3 regions of the Bradyrhizobium sp. USDA 4341 genome follow, and region 1 is predicted to be linked to each of the others. Evidence: predicted binding sites of a transcription regulator. Region 1 holds the regulator's gene; each other region holds the start of a gene.
The links. Region 1 encodes PhoB, which activates phosphate uptake and scavenging genes when phosphate is short. Its sites were predicted from a motif close to TGTCATNNANCTGTCAT; they were not measured.
Positions count from the first base shown of each region.

Region 2: ACVIGB_RS50940 (acetoacetate decarboxylase) is a predicted target of PhoB. The motif match lies at 1,090-1,106, and genes of this name have one in related genera.
Region 3: phnF (phosphonate metabolism transcriptional regulator PhnF) is a predicted target of PhoB. The motif match lies at 4,379-4,395, and genes of this name have one in related genera.

Region 1 covers NZ_JBSSGO010000002.1:6,312,526-6,318,575, reverse strand. Annotated here, with positions in the region: gene ACVIGB_RS35960 (aspartate aminotransferase family protein) at 1-291, opposite strand, end outside; gene ACVIGB_RS35955 (GcrA family cell cycle regulator) at 788-1,300, shown strand; gene phoB (phosphate regulon transcriptional regulator PhoB) at 1,603-2,313, opposite strand; gene phoU (phosphate signaling complex protein PhoU) at 2,444-3,160, opposite strand; gene pstB (phosphate ABC transporter ATP-binding protein PstB) at 3,258-4,076, opposite strand; gene pstA (phosphate ABC transporter permease PstA) at 4,073-4,918, opposite strand; gene pstC (phosphate ABC transporter permease subunit PstC) at 4,923-5,912, opposite strand.
Region 2 covers NZ_JBSSGO010000002.1:9,715,259-9,721,308, forward strand. Annotated here, with positions in the region: gene ACVIGB_RS50935 (patatin-like phospholipase family protein) at 1-1,048, opposite strand, end outside; gene ACVIGB_RS50940 (acetoacetate decarboxylase) at 1,289-2,074, shown strand; gene ACVIGB_RS50945 (MFS transporter) at 2,092-3,396, opposite strand; gene ACVIGB_RS50950 (acetyl-CoA C-acyltransferase) at 3,517-4,713, opposite strand; gene ACVIGB_RS50955 (hypothetical protein) at 5,677-5,844, opposite strand.
Region 3 covers NZ_JBSSGO010000002.1:3,036,500-3,042,549, forward strand. Annotated here, with positions in the region: gene phnL (phosphonate C-P lyase system protein PhnL) at 1-446, opposite strand, end outside; gene phnK (phosphonate C-P lyase system protein PhnK) at 455-1,252, opposite strand; gene ACVIGB_RS20410 (alpha-D-ribose 1-methylphosphonate 5-phosphate C-P-lyase PhnJ) at 1,245-2,129, opposite strand; gene ACVIGB_RS20415 (carbon-phosphorus lyase complex subunit PhnI) at 2,126-3,229, opposite strand; gene phnH (phosphonate C-P lyase system protein PhnH) at 3,233-3,841, opposite strand; gene phnG (phosphonate C-P lyase system protein PhnG) at 3,846-4,307, opposite strand; gene phnF (phosphonate metabolism transcriptional regulator PhnF) at 4,424-5,149, shown strand; gene phnE (phosphonate ABC transporter, permease protein PhnE) at 5,327-6,050, opposite strand, start outside.

The DNA.
Region 1 (6,050 bases):
ATTGCAGAAGAACACGAAGTCGGCAAAGCTCTGCTCGCACAGCCGCGCGGCAAGCACCTCGCCGTCCGGGCTCTTGAACAGGTTCGACATGTGCCAGAGCTTGGTCGCCTGCTCCTGCAGCGCCTTGACCAGATGCGGGTGCGCATGCCCGAGCGCGTTCACCGCGACGCCCGAGGTGAAATCGAGATAGCGGTCGCCATTGGTTGCGATCAGCCAGGCGCCCTCGCCGCGCTCGAAGCCGAGATCGACCCGGGCGAAGACGGGGAGCAGATGCGACGAGGCGTTGGTCATGGCGTTCACTGCCGGTTTGAAGCCGTCAATCGCCGCGCGCCTTGACGCCTACGCAGCAACCGCCAGCTTCGGAAAACAAAACGGCCGCCTTTGCGGGCGGCACGTGCGGGTCATTCTATGCGGCGGCCGGTAAGTGTCAATCGCCAGGAGCCGGCCTTTGCCGGCCTTCCTGCAATGCGAAACCGGCGCAATCCGGAGCATTCCCGTGCGGTGGAAAAGCCTCATAGCAATGCTTAACTTTGTGGGAACATGTGGACGCACGGCCGCGGACTCTTGCGCCAGAGTCACGCCATATTGTAGCGTTTGGCCTGTCGGGTACGACATCTCGTGCGGCAGTACTGGACCCTCTAAGTAGCCTTCGTGTCTCGTGTAAACGTTCGGGCGCAACACCGTGCCCGGCGAGGGCTAAGGGATTCTGGCCGCAGGGATATTTGTCCAGATTGGCTCGCAGCGCCGCTCCGATGACTGGCCGGCGCCATGCGAAAGGAAGAATGCGATGACTGTATTGACCTGGTCCGACGATCGCGTCGAGCAGCTGAAGAAGCTCTGGGAATCCGGCCTCTCGGCCAGCCAGATCGCGGCGGAACTTGGCAATGTGACGCGAAACGCCGTGATCGGCAAAGTGCATCGGCTCGGCCTCTCCGGCCGCGCCAAGGCCCCCTCAACGGCCGCGCCGCGGCAGCGCAAGGCCCGCCCAGCCCAGCACATGATGCGGGTGGCGCGCCCGGTCTCGCGCGGCAACACCGCGCTTGCGCACGCCTTCGAGGTCGAGATGGAGCCCGATCCGATCTCCTTCGACAACGTGGTGCCGATGAGCCAGCGGCTGTCGCTGCTCGAACTCAACGAGGCCACCTGCCACTGGCCGGTCGGAGATCCCTCGAGCCCGGAATTCTTCTTCTGCGGCGGCAAGGCGCTCGCCGGCCTGCCCTATTGCGCGCATCACTCACGCGTCGCCTACCAGCCCGCCAACGATCGCCGCCGGCCGTCGGCGAAGCCACAGATCAAGTAGCACTCGGGAAACCAGCCTGGACTGCAAAAACAAATCCCCGCGAAAGCGGGGATTTTTTTGTGTGATCGTAGCCCGGATGGAGCGAAGCGAAATCCGGGGCGGTGCTTGAAGCGGAGAACGCACTACAAACCGGCGTCGTCCCGGCGAAACCCGGGACCCATAACCACGAATGGGTGTTGTTAGAAAGTCGTCTGGCCGCTTGCCCATTGCGACGGCCGCGGCGTATGGGTCCCGGCTCCCGTGCGCAATTGCGCACTAGGCCGGGACGACGGCGTGTTGCGGCCTATGACTACTGCACGGCCTTACGGCTGTGGCTCGGCCTTCGCGAAGCGGTCGTCGAGCGCATAGCCGGCGCCGCGCACGGTGCGGATCGGATCCTGCTCGCGGCCCGGATTGAGCAGCTTGCGCAGGCGGCCGATATGCACGTCGACGGTCCGCTCATCGATATAGATGTCGCGGCCCCAGACGCTGTCGAGCAGTTGCTCGCGGCTGAACACGCGGCCGGGATGCTCGAGGAAGAATTCGAGCAGCCGATACTCGGTCGGACCGAGATCGATCGGACGTCCCGAGCGCGCCACGCGGCGCTTCTCGCGGTCGAGCTCGATGTCGCCATAGGTCAGCACGGTCGCAAGCCGCTCCGGGCTCGCGCGGCGCAGCAGGCCCTTCACCCGTGCCAGCAATTCGGGCACCGAGAACGGCTTGACGATGTAGTCGTCGGCGCCGGTGGCAAGCCCGCGCACGCGCTCGCTCTCCTCGCCGCGCGCGGTCAGCATGATGATCGGAAGCTGCTTGGTCTCGGGCCGCGCCCGCAGGCGCCGGCACAGCTCGATGCCGGACAGGCCCGGCAGCATCCAGTCCAGTACCACGAGGTCGGGAACGCGCTCCTTCAGGCGGGTGTCGGCATCGTCGCCGCGCCCGACCGTTTCGACATCGTAGCCTTCCGCATCGAGGTTGTAGCGCAACAGTGTCGTCAGCGCTTCCTCGTCTTCGACTACCAGAATGCGTGCGCTCATCGGTTTAAGTTCTCTCTCTGTGATGATCCGTTGCCCAGACGCAAACCGAAACGCTTACTTTCCTGAGCATAATCCCCGCGGAAGCGACTTGTCGTGAAGACAATCCGGCTCCGCGCCTGCGGATCATGTCCTAGGTACCCGGCACCGTGGTGGCAAAGTTGGTCATGTCGCCCTTCGGGCGCTTGTCGGTGATCTGCTGGCCCTCGATCATATAGAACACGGTCTCGGCGATATTGGTGGCATGATCGCCGATCCGCTCGATGTTCTTGGCGCAGAACATCAGATGGATGCAGAACGAGATGTTGCGCGGATCCTCCATCATGTAGGTCAGCAGCTCGCGGAACAGCGAGGTGCAGATCGCATCGACCTCCTCGTCGCCCTTCCAGACGTTCATCGCCGCCGGCAGATCGTGCGCGGCATAGGCGTCGAGCACCGACTTGACCTGCGACAGCACGAGGTCGGTCATGTGCTCAAGGCCGCGGATCAGCTTTAGCGGCTGGAAATCGCTTTCCAGCGCCGCGACGCGCTTGCCCATGTTCTTGGCGAGGTCGCCGATCCGCTCGAGGTCGGTGGCCACGCGCATCGCGCTGACGATTTCGCGCAGGTCAATCGCCATCGGCTGGCGGCGGGCGATCGTCAGCACCGCGCGCTCTTCGATGACGCGCTGCAGATTGTCGATCTCGATGTCGGCGGCGACCACGCGCTTGCCGAGCGCGACGTCGCGACGGATCAGCGCGTCGACCGACTCGGTGATCATCCGCTCGACGAGGCCGCCCATCTCGGCGACCAGGCGGGTCAACTCCTGCAGGTCGCTGTCGAATGCCTTGGCGGTATGTTCAGAAGCCATCGCTTGTCTCCCTCATGATCCCGGGGATCATGATTTGGTGTCCTCAGTTTCGCACGATCCGATCGAAAAACCGGTGCCCACTTTTGCGGATCATGCGCTAGCCGAACCGGCCGGTGATGTAGTCCTGGGTGCGTCGATCGCTCGGCGAGGTGAATATCTTGTTGGTGTCGTCGAACTCGATCAGCTCACCGAGATACATGAAGGCGGTCTTGTCGGAGACGCGCGCCGCCTGCTGCATGTTGTGGGTGACGATCGCGATCGTATAGTCCTCGGAGAGTTCCTGGATCAGCTCCTCGACCTTGGCGGTCGAGATCGGATCGAGCGCCGAGCACGGCTCGTCGAACAGGATCACCTCGGGCCGCACCGCCACGGTGCGCGCGATGCACAGGCGCTGCTGCTGGCCGCCGGAGAGCGACAGGCCGGAGGCGTTCAGCTTATCCTTGACCTCGTTCCACAGCGCGCCGCCGCGCAGCGCCTTCTCGACCCGGTCGTCCATCTCGGACTTCGAGATCTTCTCGTAGAGGCGGATGCCGAAGGCGATGTTCTCGTAGATCGTCATCGGGAACGGCGTCGGCTTCTGGAACACCATGCCGACCCGCGCGCGGAGCAGATTGAGGTCGAGCTTGGGATCGAGAATGTTGGTCTGGTCCAGCATCAGCTGGCCGACCGCGCGCTGGCCCGGATAGAGATCATACATCCGGTTGAAGATGCGCAGCAGGGTCGACTTGCCGCAGCCCGACGGGCCGATGAACGCCGTGACGCGGTTGGTGCCGAGCGTCAGGTTGATGTTCTTCAGCGCGTGGTGCTCGCCGTAATAGAAGTTGAGGTTGCGCACCGTGACTTTCGGCGGCGCTTCCGGCAGCGGCACCTGGGGAACGTGGCTCGCGACGGTCGTGGAGACGGAAAGCTCGGTCATTTTGCGGCCCTTTCGGCACCAAGGATGCGCGCGCCGATATTCAGCGCGAGCACAGTGAAGGTGATGAGCAGCGCACCGCTCCACGCCAGCTCTTTCCAGTAGGCGTAGGGGCTCTGCACGAAGTTGTTGATGGTCACCGGCAGGTTGGCCATCGTCTTGGTCAGGTCCAGGCTGAAGAACTGGTTCGACAGCGCGGTGAACAGCAGCGGCGCGGTCTCGCCGGCGACACGGGCGGTCGCCAGCAGCACGCCGGTGATCAGACCCGACCGCGCAGCACGATAAGCGATCCGCTTGATCACCAGCGAACGCGGCAGGCCGAGCGCGGAGGCCGCCTCGCGCAGCGGATTGGGCACCAGCAGCAGCATGTCCTCGGTGGTGCGCAGCACGACCGGGATCACGATCACGGCGAGCGCGAGACTGCCTGCGATCGCCGAGAAGCCGCGCATCGGCACCACCACCGCGCCATAGATGAACAGGCCGATGATGATCGAAGGTGCGCTGAGCAGGATGTCGTTGATGAAGCGGATCACCGAGGTGAGCTTGTCGTGCTTGCCGTACTCGGCGAGGTAGGTGCCGGCGAACAGGCCGAGCGGCGCGCCGATGCCGACGCCGATCACCGTCATGATGACCGAGCCGACGATGGCGTTGAGCAGGCCGCCTTCGGTCGAGCCCGGTGGCGGCGTGTTCTGGGTGAACAGCTGCACGCTGAGGCCTGCAAGGCCGTTATAGACCAGCGTGAACAGGATCAGCGCCAGCCAGGTGACGCCGAACAGCGCCGCGCCGACACAGAGTGCGCGAATGACGATGTCGCTGCGGCGGCGGGATTTGTAGATCGGGTTCATGGCCCTATTTCCCCGCTTTCGTTTCAAGCCGCATCAGCATCAGCCGCGCGCCGGCGAGCACGAAGAAGGTCAGCACGAACAGCAGGAGGCCGAGCAGGATCAGGCCGGACTGGTGCAGGCCGTCGCTCTCGGCGAATTCGGAGGCGATCGCCGCCGAGATCGTGGTGCCCGGCGCGAAGATCGACGACGAGATGCGGAACGAGTTGCCGATGATGAAGGTCACCGCCATGGTCTCGCCGAGCGCGCGGCCGAGCGCCAGCATGATGCCGCCGATCACGCCGACCCGGGTGTAGGGGATCACGACGCTGCGGACGACTTCCCAGGTGGTGCAGCCCATGCCGTAGGCGGCCTCTTTCAGCACCGGCGGCACGGTCTTGAACACGTCGACCGAGATCGCGGTGATGAAGGGCAGCACCATGATGGCGAGGATCAGCGCGGCGTTGAACAGGCTGAGATAGGACGGCGGACCTGCAAACACCGCACCCAGCACCGGGACGCCCTCGAATATCCTGATCATGAAGGGCTGGAACGTGTTGGCCAGGAACGGGCCCAGCACGAAGAAGCCCCACATGCCGTAGATGATCGAGGGGATGCCGGCGAGCAGCTCGATGGCGATGCCGATCGGGCGGCGCAGCATTTGCGGGCAGAGTTCGGTGAGGAAGATGGCGATGCCGATGCCGACCGGAATGGCGATCGTCATCGCGATGACCGAGGTGATCAGGGTGCCGTAGATCGGGCCGAGCGCGCCGAGCACCGGCGGATCGGCCGAGGGCGCCCAGCGCTGCGTCCAGAGGAAGGCGAAGCCGTATTCCTTCATCGCCGGCCAAGCGCCGGCGATCAGCGACAGGATGATGCCGCCGAGGATCAACAGGACCGAGATCGCCGAGATGCGGGTAATCCAATAGAAGGTGAGATCACCGAGCTTGAAGGCGCTGAGGGCCTTGGCGCGATCGTAAGGTCCCGCGGCTTCCATCACATCGCTCTGAACAGCCATGTCTGCCACGCCAATCCCCTCATTACTATGTGAAAGCTACGCAAACCGCTACGCCCCGAAGCGATCTTCACTGACGCATTTGGCCGGGCGTCGTTCCGGTTCCGCCTCCCGAGGCGCGAACCCGAGCCCCGCCCCGCG
Region 2 (6,050 bases), 3.4 Mb from region 1:
GCTCGCGCATCGAGGTGCCGGAGAATTCGTGGTCCTTGGCGTCGCCCTCATAGGCCTTCTGCTGATAGATCAGCTGCAGCAGCGTGATCCCGGGCAGCCGGCTGTTCGCCTTCTTGAGCTGGTGTTCGTCTTCCGACAGATGGTCATCGGGAATCTTTGACAGCGCGTTGTGCAGGGCGGTGCGCAGATTGTAGGTCTTGCGGTAGACGTCGGTGTTATAGCGGGTGCGCGACGAATACATGATGTCCTTGTGCCGGGCCATCACGTCCTGGATGTCGCGCGGCAGCGCACCGCGCGCCGAGAACAGGTCGACCTGGAACACCAGCGAGTTGGCATTGTCCTCCTGGTCGAGCAGGTGCTGCAGCGGCGTGTTGGACACGATGCCGCCATCCCAGAAATGATCGGTCCCGACCTTTACCATCGGCAGCGCCGGCGGCAGTGCGCCGCTCGCCATGATGTGCTCGGGGATGATCTCGTCATGGGCATTGTCGAAGTAGATGAAGTTGCCGGAGAGCACGTTCACCGCGCCGACCGCAAAGCGCATCTTCTTGGAATTGATGCGGTCGAAATCGACCAGCTCAAGCAGCGAGTCCCGCAAGGGCGTGGTATCGTAATAGCTGGTGGCGGTGCGCGCGCCGGCCGGGCTGAGCCACGGATTGGTCTGATGCGGGATGAAGAAGCCCGGTTGTCCCAGCGTCGTCGTCAGCCATGAGCTGGTGAAGTTGCGCGCTTTACGGAAGATGTCGCCGTCCGGGGTGTACTGCCAGATTTTGCGGCCGGTGATGCGATCCCAGAATGTGTGCAGCCGCTCCAGCCGCTTGTCAGGGGGATTGCCGGCGATGATCGCCGAGTTGATCGCGCCGATCGAGACGCCGCAGACCCAGTCGGGTTCGATGTTGGATTCATGCAGCGCCTGATAGACGCCGGCCTGATAGGCGCCGAGCGCACCGCCGCCCTGCAGAACCAGGGCCACGCGATCGCATCCTTCGGGACGCCAGCCGGGCGTCGCGTGATCGATTTCGTCGACATGAGGGGTACGCGCGTCCATATCAGACACTCCAAAAATTGCGGCGAGAATTCAGGGTGCCGATGACGCCGTGATGACAAGTGCCGCGCTGGCGCACGGCGCATCCGCCATGCCTGCCTGCATGGTTAGCATTCGCCTCATCAGCGAAACGCGGGTCACGCAAGCGTAACCGCGGTCATGCCCGTGACGGAAATCCCTCATATCGCTGTCAATCTCGGCCGCTAGCCTCCGCGCAATATTTCCGAACAGGGGGTTATCGCGATGCGCAGGGAAGATCTGCTCAAGCTTCCGTCCATGCCGGCTGCCGGTCCGAGCTATCCTGCCGGACCCTACCGCTTCATCGATCGCGAATTCCTCGTCATCACTTACGAGACCGATCCGGAATTGATCCGCGCCGGCCTGCCTGAGCCGCTGGAGCCGGTCGAGCAGGCGATCGTGCATTACGAATGGATCAAGATGCCCGACAGCTCCGGCTTCGGCAGCTACACCGAGTCCGGCCTCGTGATCCCCGCGCGACTACACGGCGAGGAGGTCAATTTCGTCTGCCAGATGTATCTCGACGATGATCCGCCGATCGCGGCCGGCCGCGAGATCTGGGGGGTTCCGAAGAAATACGCCCATCCCAAGCTCGAGATCGTTAAGGACACGCTGACCGGTACGCTGGAATATGCCGGCCAGCTCGTCGCGATGGGCACGATGGGCTACAAGCACGAGAGCATGGCGGGCAATGGCGACATCACTCGCGCCACGCTGTCGAAGACGCAAGTCAATCTGAAGATGATCCCCGGCGTCGACGGTCATCTCGATATCTGCCAGCTCGTTGCGATCAACCTGACCGACATCGTCGTCAAGGGATCGTGGATCGGGCCAGGCCGCCTGCATCTCGTGCCGCACGTCAACGCACCAGTCGCGGATTTCCCGGTCAAGCGCGTGGTCGGCGCACATCACTATATCGCCGACCTGACGCTGCCGTTTGGTCGCGTCGCGCACGACTACAACAAGGAAGTCGCAGAGGCGGCGGCACCGACCGGACTCGCCGCAGAGTAGCACGCAGCGAAGCTCGATCAGGCCGCGACCGGTTTCGCCTCCGGCGCGACCTTGGGCTGCGGCCGCGAGATCGCCAGCACGCTCAGCGCGGCGATCACGCAAAGCGCCCCGGCGATGAAGAATGCCGGCAGATAGCTCGCATAGAGCGTGCGCGACAGCCCGGCGCCGAACGCGGCGGCGCCGGCGCCGAGCTGATGCCCGGCGAAGATCCAGCCGAACACCAGATTGGCGCGCTCGGCGCCGAAGCGCTGCGCGGTCAGGCGCACCGTCGGCGGCACGGTCGCGATCCAGTCGAGCCCGTAGAACATCGCAAACAGCGACAGGCCGTAGAAGGTGAAGTCGGAGTACGGCAGATACAGCAGCGACAGCCCGCGCAGGCCGTAGTACCAGAACAGCAGCCGGCGATTGTCGAAGCGGTCCGACAGCCAGCCCGAGATGATGGTGCCGAAGAAATCGAAGATGCCCATCGCGGCGAGCAGGCTCGCAGCCTGCACCTGCGGAATGCCGTAGTCGAGGCACATCGGGATCAGGTGGACCTGGACGAGGCCGTTGGTCGAGGCGCCGCAGACGAAGAAGGTCGCGAACAGGATCCAGAACACCGACGACTTCGAGGAGTCGCGCAGCGTGCCGAGCGCGGCCGCCATGATCGGTGCATTGGCCGGCGGCGGCGCGGGGAGCGGCGCGGTGCCCTCGTCGCCGAACGGGCGCAGGCCGACATCGCTCGGCCGGTCGCACATCACCATCAGCACGGCAAAGGCAGCGACGCCGAGCATGACGCAGACGAGGCCAAGCGCGACACGCCAGCCGTAACGCTCGGTGATGGTCGCGAGCAGCGGCAGGAAGGCGAGCTGCCCGGTGGCGACGCTCGCAGTGAGCATGCCGATCACGAGGCCGCGTCGTGCCACGAACCAGCGCGTCGCGATCGTCGCGCCGAGCACCAGCGCGGTCATGCCGGTGCCGATCCCGATCACGACGCCCCACAACAGGATGAGCTGCCAGACCTGCGTCATGGCGAGCGAGGCCAACAGTCCCGACACCACGATCAATTGCGCCGCCAGCGTCACGTTGCGCAGGCCGTAGCGGTTCATCAGCGCCGCGGCGAACGGCGCCATCAGCCCGAACAGGATGAAGCGGATCGACAGGGCGGAGGAGATCTCGGCGGTGGACCAGCCGAATTCCTTCTGCAGCGGCACGATGAAGACGCCGGGCGCGCCGACGGTGCCGGCCGAGATCAGCGCGGCCAGGAAGGTCACGGCAACCATCACCCAGCCGTAATGGATGTTGCGGCGGGCGAGGGTGGAAGCAAGCCAGTTCGAGATCATTGGGCCCTGGATGAAAAGCGATGAGGGTTTTATTCGTGATGCACAATATGCCACGAGGGAGCTATGGCTAAAATGCCAAAGTTCCCTCGTTTTCGGACTCGGCCGTGGGGCCGTTTTAAACTAGTGCGTGACCCGCTCGACCGCGATCGCGGTGGCTTCGCCGCCGCCGATGCACAAAGCGGCGACGCCGCGCTTCAGGTTCTGCGCCTCCAGCGCGTGCAGCAAGGTCACGATCAGCCGCGCGCCGGTGGCGCCGATCGGATGGCCGAGCGCACAGGCGCCGCCATTGATGTTCAGCCTGTCACGCGGAATGCCGAGATCGCGCTGCGCCGCCATCGCGACCACCGCGAACGCCTCGTTGATCTCGAACAGGTCGACATCGCCGACGCTCCAGCCGACCTTGTCGAGCAGCTTTCTGATCGCCGGGATCGGCGCGGTGGTGAACCATTGCGGCTCCTGGCTGTGGGTGGCGTGGCCCTTGATCTCGGCCAGCACCGGCAGGCCGTCGCGGTCGGCGAGCGAACGTCGCGCCAGGATCAGCGCCGCGGCGCCGTCGGCATTGGCCGAGGAGGCGGCCGGCGTGATCGTGCCATTGGCGCGGAACGCCGGCTTCAGGCCGGGGATCTTTGCCGGATCGACCTTCAGCGGGTGCTCGTCATTGGCGATGACGCGCGGACCGGCCTTCTCGGTGAGCGTGATCGGCGCGATCTCGGCTTTGAAGGCGCCGCCCTCGACCGCCTTGCGGGCGCGGCTCAGCGTCTCCATCGCATAGGTGTCCTGGTCGGCGCGGGTGAACTGATAGGCCTCCGCGGTCGCCTCGCCGAAATCGCCCATCGAGCGGCCGGTCTCGTAGGCGTCCTCGAGCCCGTCCATCATCATGTGGTCGATGATGCGGTCATGGCCGGCACGATAGCCGCCGCGGGCCTTTTGCAGCAGATAGGGCGCGTTGCTCATGCTCTCCATGCCGCCGGACAGCACGATCTCGGCCGAGCCGGCCTTGATGATGTCGTGGGCCAGCATGGTCGCCTTCATGCCGGAACCGCAGACCTTGTTGACGGTGGTGGCGCCGGTGGCGTCCGGCAGCCCGGCGCCGCGCGCGGCCTGGCGGGCCGGGGCCTGGCCCTGGCCGGCGGGCAGCACGTTGCCCATGAACACCTCATCGATGCGCTCGGGCGCGAGCTTGGCGCGCTCGAGCGCCGCGCCGATCACATGCGCGCCGAGCTTGTGGGCTGCGAGCGGCGTGAGTTCGCCCATGAAGCGGCCGAGCGGGGTGCGGGCGGCGGAGAGGATGACGACGGGATCGGCGCTGGTTGCCATGGCAGGATTCCCTTCAATGCCGGGGATTTGATTGAATTATTCTCATCATATGATGCGATGCAAAAAATGCAACTCCACGTCCTATGACAAAATGTCGTGTTCGCATGAGTTGGAGGGGCCGGGATAGTTCCGCAATCACCACCGTCGTCCCGGCGAAAGCCGGGACCCATAGCCACCGCACTTGATGACGAACGGGATTGTGGCCCCAGCGTCGCGCAGCAAATCCCATTTGGGGTAATGGGTCCTGGCTTTCGCCAGGACGACGATGAGGATGAGGCGCAAGTCAAGATATCAAGCAGCGCGGTGTCATCACCCGCGCATGCCGGTGATCCCGTATTCCAGAGGCGCCTGTGCGTGAGCCGAGAGGCCGCGGCGTACTGGATCGCCCGGTCGAGCCGGGCGATGACAGTTGAAGATGAGGACGCAACTTCGCATTCTCGCGACATGATTTGTCCGAGCTTTGCTTGTCGTTCCGCCCTCTGTCTTGCAGAGGGCGCAGGGAAAGCCGGGTGCCGATCGCACCCATGGGCCCCGAGCAAAAGGTAGAAAGCTCGGGGGTAGGACCACTGGTGTAACCGGAGACTCCGGCTTTCCCTGCGCGATGGGTTACGGCTCACTTCGTGCTCTCCCCGGCGAGACTGGGCTTGCTTGTCACCGTCTTCGCAACACGCGTTTTGCATCTTGCGAGGAGACACCGGCCGCTAGGGCGTCAGGACCACACGACTTCACCGTCCGCTTCGCGTGCCTTCGTCAGTCGCACGCTCAGCGTCCACCGCATCCCACGCCGCGTTCGTGACGACCGCGAAGCGCCCCTCGATCGGGTGAGACGGGCAAACCATACACCGAGTTGATTTTCGGATAAAGCGAAATATTTTTGCGGCGGGGGCTTGCGCCGGTGGGCAACTCAGTGATTGAGAATTTCTCCGCGGGAGCCGGCGCGTCCGGGCTTGCCCACGACGTGACCTAGTCCGACCGCCACGCGCCGAGCAAGAACCGCCGCTTCGGTGCGGTGCCTGCCTGCTTCTGCACATCGGGCAGGTCGACGGCGTAACGCTTCATCAGCAGCTTGATTGCGATCCCGATGATCACAAAGGGCGTCACGTAGATTGCGAAAACTTCGAAGGCGTTCATGTCGTCCTCCGCGGTTTCGGAGCAGGCATGCTAGCACAATCGTCGGGCGGGGGGGGGATGGCCGATCCGGGGTGCGCGCCGGACGAAATCGGGCGGGCCGTGCAACACGTTGCCGCTGATGCCGCCGCGCATGGCCGCATGCGGCGGCTTCGATTGACAGCGGCGGGCTCGGCGCTACGCTCTCGGAACAGGACGTTTTCTCAAGA
Region 3 (6,050 bases), 3.3 Mb from region 1:
GGCAAGGTCCACAGCCGCTCCGGAATGTTGAGCCGGCGCAACAATTTCCCGGCGCGATCGCGGGCCTCCTCGCGCGCCACGCCGTTGACGATCAGCGGCTCGGCGACGACATCGGTCGTCGCCACCCGCGGCACCGCGCGCAGGAACTGGCTGACATAGCCGATGGTCGAGCGGCGGATGCTCAGCACCTGCCGTGGTTCGGCGGTCGCGAGATCGACCACCGTGCCGCGGTGGCGGATGCCGATCCGGCCGCTGTCGCAGCGATAGTTGCCGAAGATCATCTTCAGGATCGAGGATTTGCCGGCGCCCGACGGGCCGGACAGCACCACGCACTCACCCGGATCGGCGTGGAACGAGACGCCCCGCACCACAGGCAGCTCGACGCCGCCTTGCAGATGCATGGTGAAGGTCTTCTCGGCGTTGGCAAGTTCGATCATCGCGGTCATTGGCAAGCTCATGGCGGAAGTATCGAGGAAACGAGCAGCTGCGTATAGGGCTCGCGGGGATCATCGAGCACCTGGTCGGTGAGACCGGTCTCGATGACGCGGCCGCCTTTCATCACCATCACGCGATGCGACAGCAGGCGCGCGACCGCGAGATCGTGGGTCACGACGATGGCGGCAAGGCCGAGCTCGCTGACGAGATTGCGCATCAGGTCGAGCAGGCGCGCCTGCACCGAGACGTCGAGGCCGCCGGTCGGCTCGTCCATGAACACCAGCCGCGGCTCGGTGACGAGGTTGCGCGCGATCTGCAGCCGCTGCCGCATACCGCCCGAATAGGTCTTCGGCGCATCGTCGATGCGACCGACATCGATCTCGACCCGATCGAGCCAGGTCGATGCGGTGTCGCGGATCCGGCCGTAGTGATTCCAGCCGACCGCCATCAGCCGCTCGCCGACATTGGCGCCGGCCGAGACGCCCATGCGCAATCCCTGCGCGGAATCCTGATGCACAAAGCCCCAGTCAGTGCGGAACAGGAAGCGCCGCTCCGCTTCGCCGAGCTCGGCGAGATCGCGCAGCAGGCCGTCGCGCATCCGGTAGGACACCCGCCCCGCGCTCGGCGCGAGCTGCGCGGAGAGCAGTTGCAGCAGCGTCGACTTGCCCGAACCGGACTCGCCGACGATCGCCAGCACCTCACCGGGATAGAGCGCGAAGGAGACATCGCGGCAGGCCGGGAGCCGGCCGTAATTCTTGGCAAGCCCCTCGGCCACCAGCAACGGCTGATCGTTGTCAAGGCTCGAGAGCTCAGACATGCGCCTTCTCCTTGTGCGGCGCCGCGCTCTCGGTGCCGTGATAGCCGGCGGCCTGGCGCTGCTCGCAGAAGTCGGTGTCGGAGCAGACGAACATCCGCCCGCCCTTGTCGTCGGTGACGATCTCGTCGAGATAGGAATTATCGGCGCCGCACAGCGCGCAGGGCGCATCAAAGCGGTAGCGCGTGAACGGATGATCCTCGAAATCCAGCGAGACCACGGTGGTGTAGGGCGGGATCGCGTAGATGCGCTTCTCGCGGCCGGCGCCGAACAGCTGCAAGGCCGCGCAATTGTCCATCTTCGGATTGTCGAATTTCGGCGTCGGCGACGGGTCCATCACGTAGCGGGCATTCACCTTCACCGGATAGGCATAGGCGGTCGCGATGTGGCCGAAGCGCGCGATGTCCTCGTAGAGCTTGACGTGCATCAGCCCGTATTCGGCGAGCGCGTGCATGCGCCGCGTCTCGGTCTCGCGCGGCTCGAGGAAGCGCAGCGGCTCGGGGATCGGCACCTGATAGACCAGCACCTGTCCGGCGTGCAGCGACGCTTCGGGAATGCGGTGCCGGGTCTGGATCACGGTCGCGTCCGTCGTCGAGGTCGTGGTCGCGACACCCGCGGTCTTGCCGAAGAACTTGCGGATCGAGATCGCATTGGTGGTGTCGTCCGAACCCTGGTCGATCACCTTCAGCACGTCGTCGGGGCCGAGGATCGCCGCCGTCACCTGTACGCCGCCGGTGCCCCAGCCATAAGGCATCGGCATCTCGCGGCTCGCAAACGGCACCTGATAGCCGGGGATCGCGATCGCCTTCAGGATCGCGCGGCGGATCATCCGCTTGGTCTGCTCGTCGAGATAGGCGAAATTATACGTCGGCGCGTTCATTCCGCGGCCTCCTGCAGTTCGACGGCTTCGTTGGCTTCCGCGAACTCCTGCCGCAGCTTGCGGAGCAGGCCGAGCTCGGACTGGAAGTCGACGTAATGCGGCAACTTCAGATGCTCGACGAAGCCGGTCGACTGGACATTGTCGGAGTGCGACATCACGAACTCCTCGTCCTGCGCCGGCGCCGCCGCCTCCTCGCCGAGCTCGCGGGCGCGGAGCGCGCGGTCGACCAGCGCCATCGACATGGTCTTGCGCTCGCTCTGTCCGAAGGCGAGGCCATAGCCGCGGGTGAAGCACGGCGCCTCGGTGGTCGAGCCCTTGAACTGGTTGACCATCTGGCACTCGGTGAGCTCGATCGAGCCGAGCGGCACGGCGAAGCCGACGTCTTCGGCTGAGAATTCGACCTCGACCTCGCCGAAGCGGATCTCGCCGGCGAAGGGATGATTGCGGCCGTAGCCGCGCTGCGTCGAATAGCCGAGCGCGAGCAGAAAGCCCTCGTCGCCACGCGCCAGATTCTGCAGCCGCAGATCGCGATCGGCCGGGAAGTTCAGCGGCTCGCGCGTGAGGTCACCGACCGGCGCATCGGCGTCGGCCTGCGGCGACGATTCGATCAAGCCGTCGCGGCCGAGAATGTCAGTGACCCGCGGCGTTGCCGCCTGCGAGGCTTCCGCGGTCATCGGCTGTTCCGGCACAAAACCTTCCGCAAGCTGCGGATCGAGCAGGCGATGGGTGTAGTCGAAGGTCGGCCCCAGGATCTGGCCGCCCGGAACGTCCTTGAAGGTCGAGGAGATGCGCCGCCGCACCTGCATCGCGCCGGTGTTGACCGGCTCGGTGGCCCCGAAGCGCGGCAGCGTGGCGCGAAAGGCGCGAACCAGGAAGATCGCCTCGATCATGTCGCCGCGCGCCTGCTTGATCGCGAGCGCCGCCAGCTCGCGGTCGTAGAGCGAGCCTTCGGTCATCACGCGGTCGACGCCGAGCGCGAGCTGCTCGGAGATCTGCGCCAGCGTCACCTCGGGCACATCGCGATCGCCGCGCCGCTCATGCGCGAGCAGACGATGAGCGTTCTCGATGGCGCGCTCGCCTCCCTTGACGGCTACATACATCGCTCACACTCCGCTTGCGATCAGCCGCGTGGTGCGCGGGATCGCGACAATCTTGTCGTCATGGACCAGCACGACGTCGATGCCGCGCGGGAACAGCGCTTCATTGATCGACAGCCGCTGGAACAGGTCGCGCGGCTTGATCATCGCCTGCAACACCGCGCTGCCGTCGATGCCGGGCCCCTTCAGCTCGAAGGCCGGCCCCTGCGTCAGGCCGTCGACCTGCAGGATCAGCGTGGTCGACCGGTCAGGATATTCGCTGCTGCCGAACGCGAAACGCTCCAGCGCCGGCAGGTTCGCCGCATCGCCGATCAGCGCAAAGCTCGCGATCACGGAATCCGCAACCACCGGCGCGCCGGCGTGAAACTTCAGCCAGCGGGCGACGTCCGGCGTCGCCGACATCGCGGCATCGAGCCAGATCGGCGTATCGTGATCGAACAGTGTCAGCGCGATCGCGGCCGCGCCGCGCATCATGCCGGCGGGCGTTCCGACGCTTGCCGCGACGCGCTGCACACTGCCCGGGCGCGCCATCGCATCCATCACGGTGCGGAACGTAGATTGCGCCGACAGCACCTTGTCGGCAAACCCTGCGGGCATTTCGGCAATCGTCGTCATTGCATCATCCCTCACCGCGCACCATCGTGTAGAAATCAACCCGCGTCGCCGCGGTCTCCGCGGCCTTGCGGGCGCGTTCGGCATTCATCGCGACACGCAGCGGCGCGATCACCTTGGCCTCCACCTCGCCGGACAATTCCGCCGACTGCACCATGGCGTCGCACAGCGCGATCATCTGCGCCTTCCGCGCATCGCGGCCGAGCGTGTAGCCGAAGCCGACCTCGCCGGTCGCAAGCCGCACCGCCGCGCGCGACACCGTCGCCTCGCCGAGGTTGAACGGCGCACCGTCACCGCCGATCCGCCCGCGCATCATCACGAGGCCATTTTCCGGCTCGCGCAGGTTCTCATGCGTGGGCACCGCGATCGCCGCCAGCCTGCCTGCGATGTCGGCCGCGGCGGAGTGCGCCAGCACCGTCATCGCGGCCTTGCGCTGGGCCTGTTTGCTGTCCGGTCCGGTCGAATTCATGGTCGAATTCATGGGCAACCTTGCTTGCATCAAGTTGTCTATGATAATAGACAACTTGATAGCCGAGCGCCATGACTGTTTCGTGACAAATCGAAGATTTCTGGTATCACCGCGCCATGAGCATGCAGGAAAGTTCCGGCGTCGCCTTGTGGCGGCAGGTCGCTGACGGCATCGAGCGCGGCATCGCCGACGGCCGCTTTGCTGCGGGCGAAAAGCTGCCCGGCGAGATGGAGATCGCCGACACTTACCGGGTCAACCGCCACACCGTGCGGCGAGCGCTCGCCGCATTGGCGGAGCGCGGCCTGGTGCGCGCCGAGCGCGGCAGCGGCACCTATGTCGAAGCCCAGCGCCTCGCCTATCCGCTGCGTTCACGCACGCGATTTTCGGAGATCGTCGGCGCCGGCGGCCACGAGCCGCGCGGCCAGCTGATCGATGCGAGCAGCGACGTTGCCAACCGCGAGATCGCGCGCGAGCTCGGCCTGAAGATCGGCGCGCCGCTGATCCGGATCGAGGCGGTGCGGCTCGCGGACCGGACGCCGATCTGCGTTTCCACCACCTGGCTGTCGGCCGAGCGCTTTCCCGATGCCGGCAGCGTCTTCGCCGACGTTCGCTCGATGACGAAGCTGCTCGGGCACTACGGCGTGAAGGATTACCACCGCGCCTCGACCCGGATCACCGCGGCGATTGCCGATGCGACCGACGCCGCACGGCTCGATCTGCCGCTGGGCCGGCCAGTGCTGGTGGTCGACGCGACCGACGTCGATATGCTGGACCGCCCGCTGGTGACCAAGCGCTCGCGCTTTGCCGCCGAACGCGTGGAGTTCCTGGTCGAGAATAGCTGATCTCTCGGCTCCCTCGCCCCGCTCTTGCGGGGAGAGGGTTGGGGTGAGGAGCTGCCTCCGCGAATCCGACAGATGTGAGCACGGGGACACACCCCTCACCCGGATTGCACCGGACGATGCTTCGCATCGCCGAGCGCAATCCGACCGCTCCCCGCAAACGCGGGGCGAGGTGACCTCCTACACCACTGCCCGTTGGCCGATGATGGCAAAGCGCAGCTTGCTCGAGATGAAATCGATCGCGGCGACCGCGATCAGGATCATCAGGATCAGGAACGACACCTTCTGCCATTCCAGCACGCGGATCTGCTCGGCGAGCTGCAGCCCGATGCCGCCGGCGCCGACGATGCCGATGATGGTGGCCGACCGGGTGTTCGATTCGATGAAGTAGAGCACCTGGCCGGCGATCACCGGCAGCACCTGCGGCAGCAGGCCGAAGCGGATTTCGTGCAGCGCGTTGCCGCCGGAGGCGCGGATGCCCTCGACCTGCTTGCGGTCCGCCGCCTCGATCGCCTCGGAGAACAGCTTTCCGAACGCGCCAAAGTCGGAGACCATGATGGCCAGCACGCCGGCGAACGGGCCGAGGCCGACGACGTTGATCCAGACCAGCGCCCAGATCAGCGTGTCGACGCCGCGGATCGAATCCAGGAAGCGGCGCACCGGAAAGCGGATCAGGTTGGAGGGGATGATGTTGCGCGCCGCCAAGAGGCTGACCGGAAGCGCGAAGAGCGCCGCAAGCGTGGTGCCGAGCAGCGCGATCGACAGCGTCTCGCCGAGCGCCTGCATGTAGAGCGGGAACGACGCGCCGGGGTTCGGCGGGATCATCATCATGGTGATCCAGCCGAGCTGGCTCATTCCCGAGATCAGCCTGGACGGCGAGAAGTCGAGATCGACCAGGCCGTAT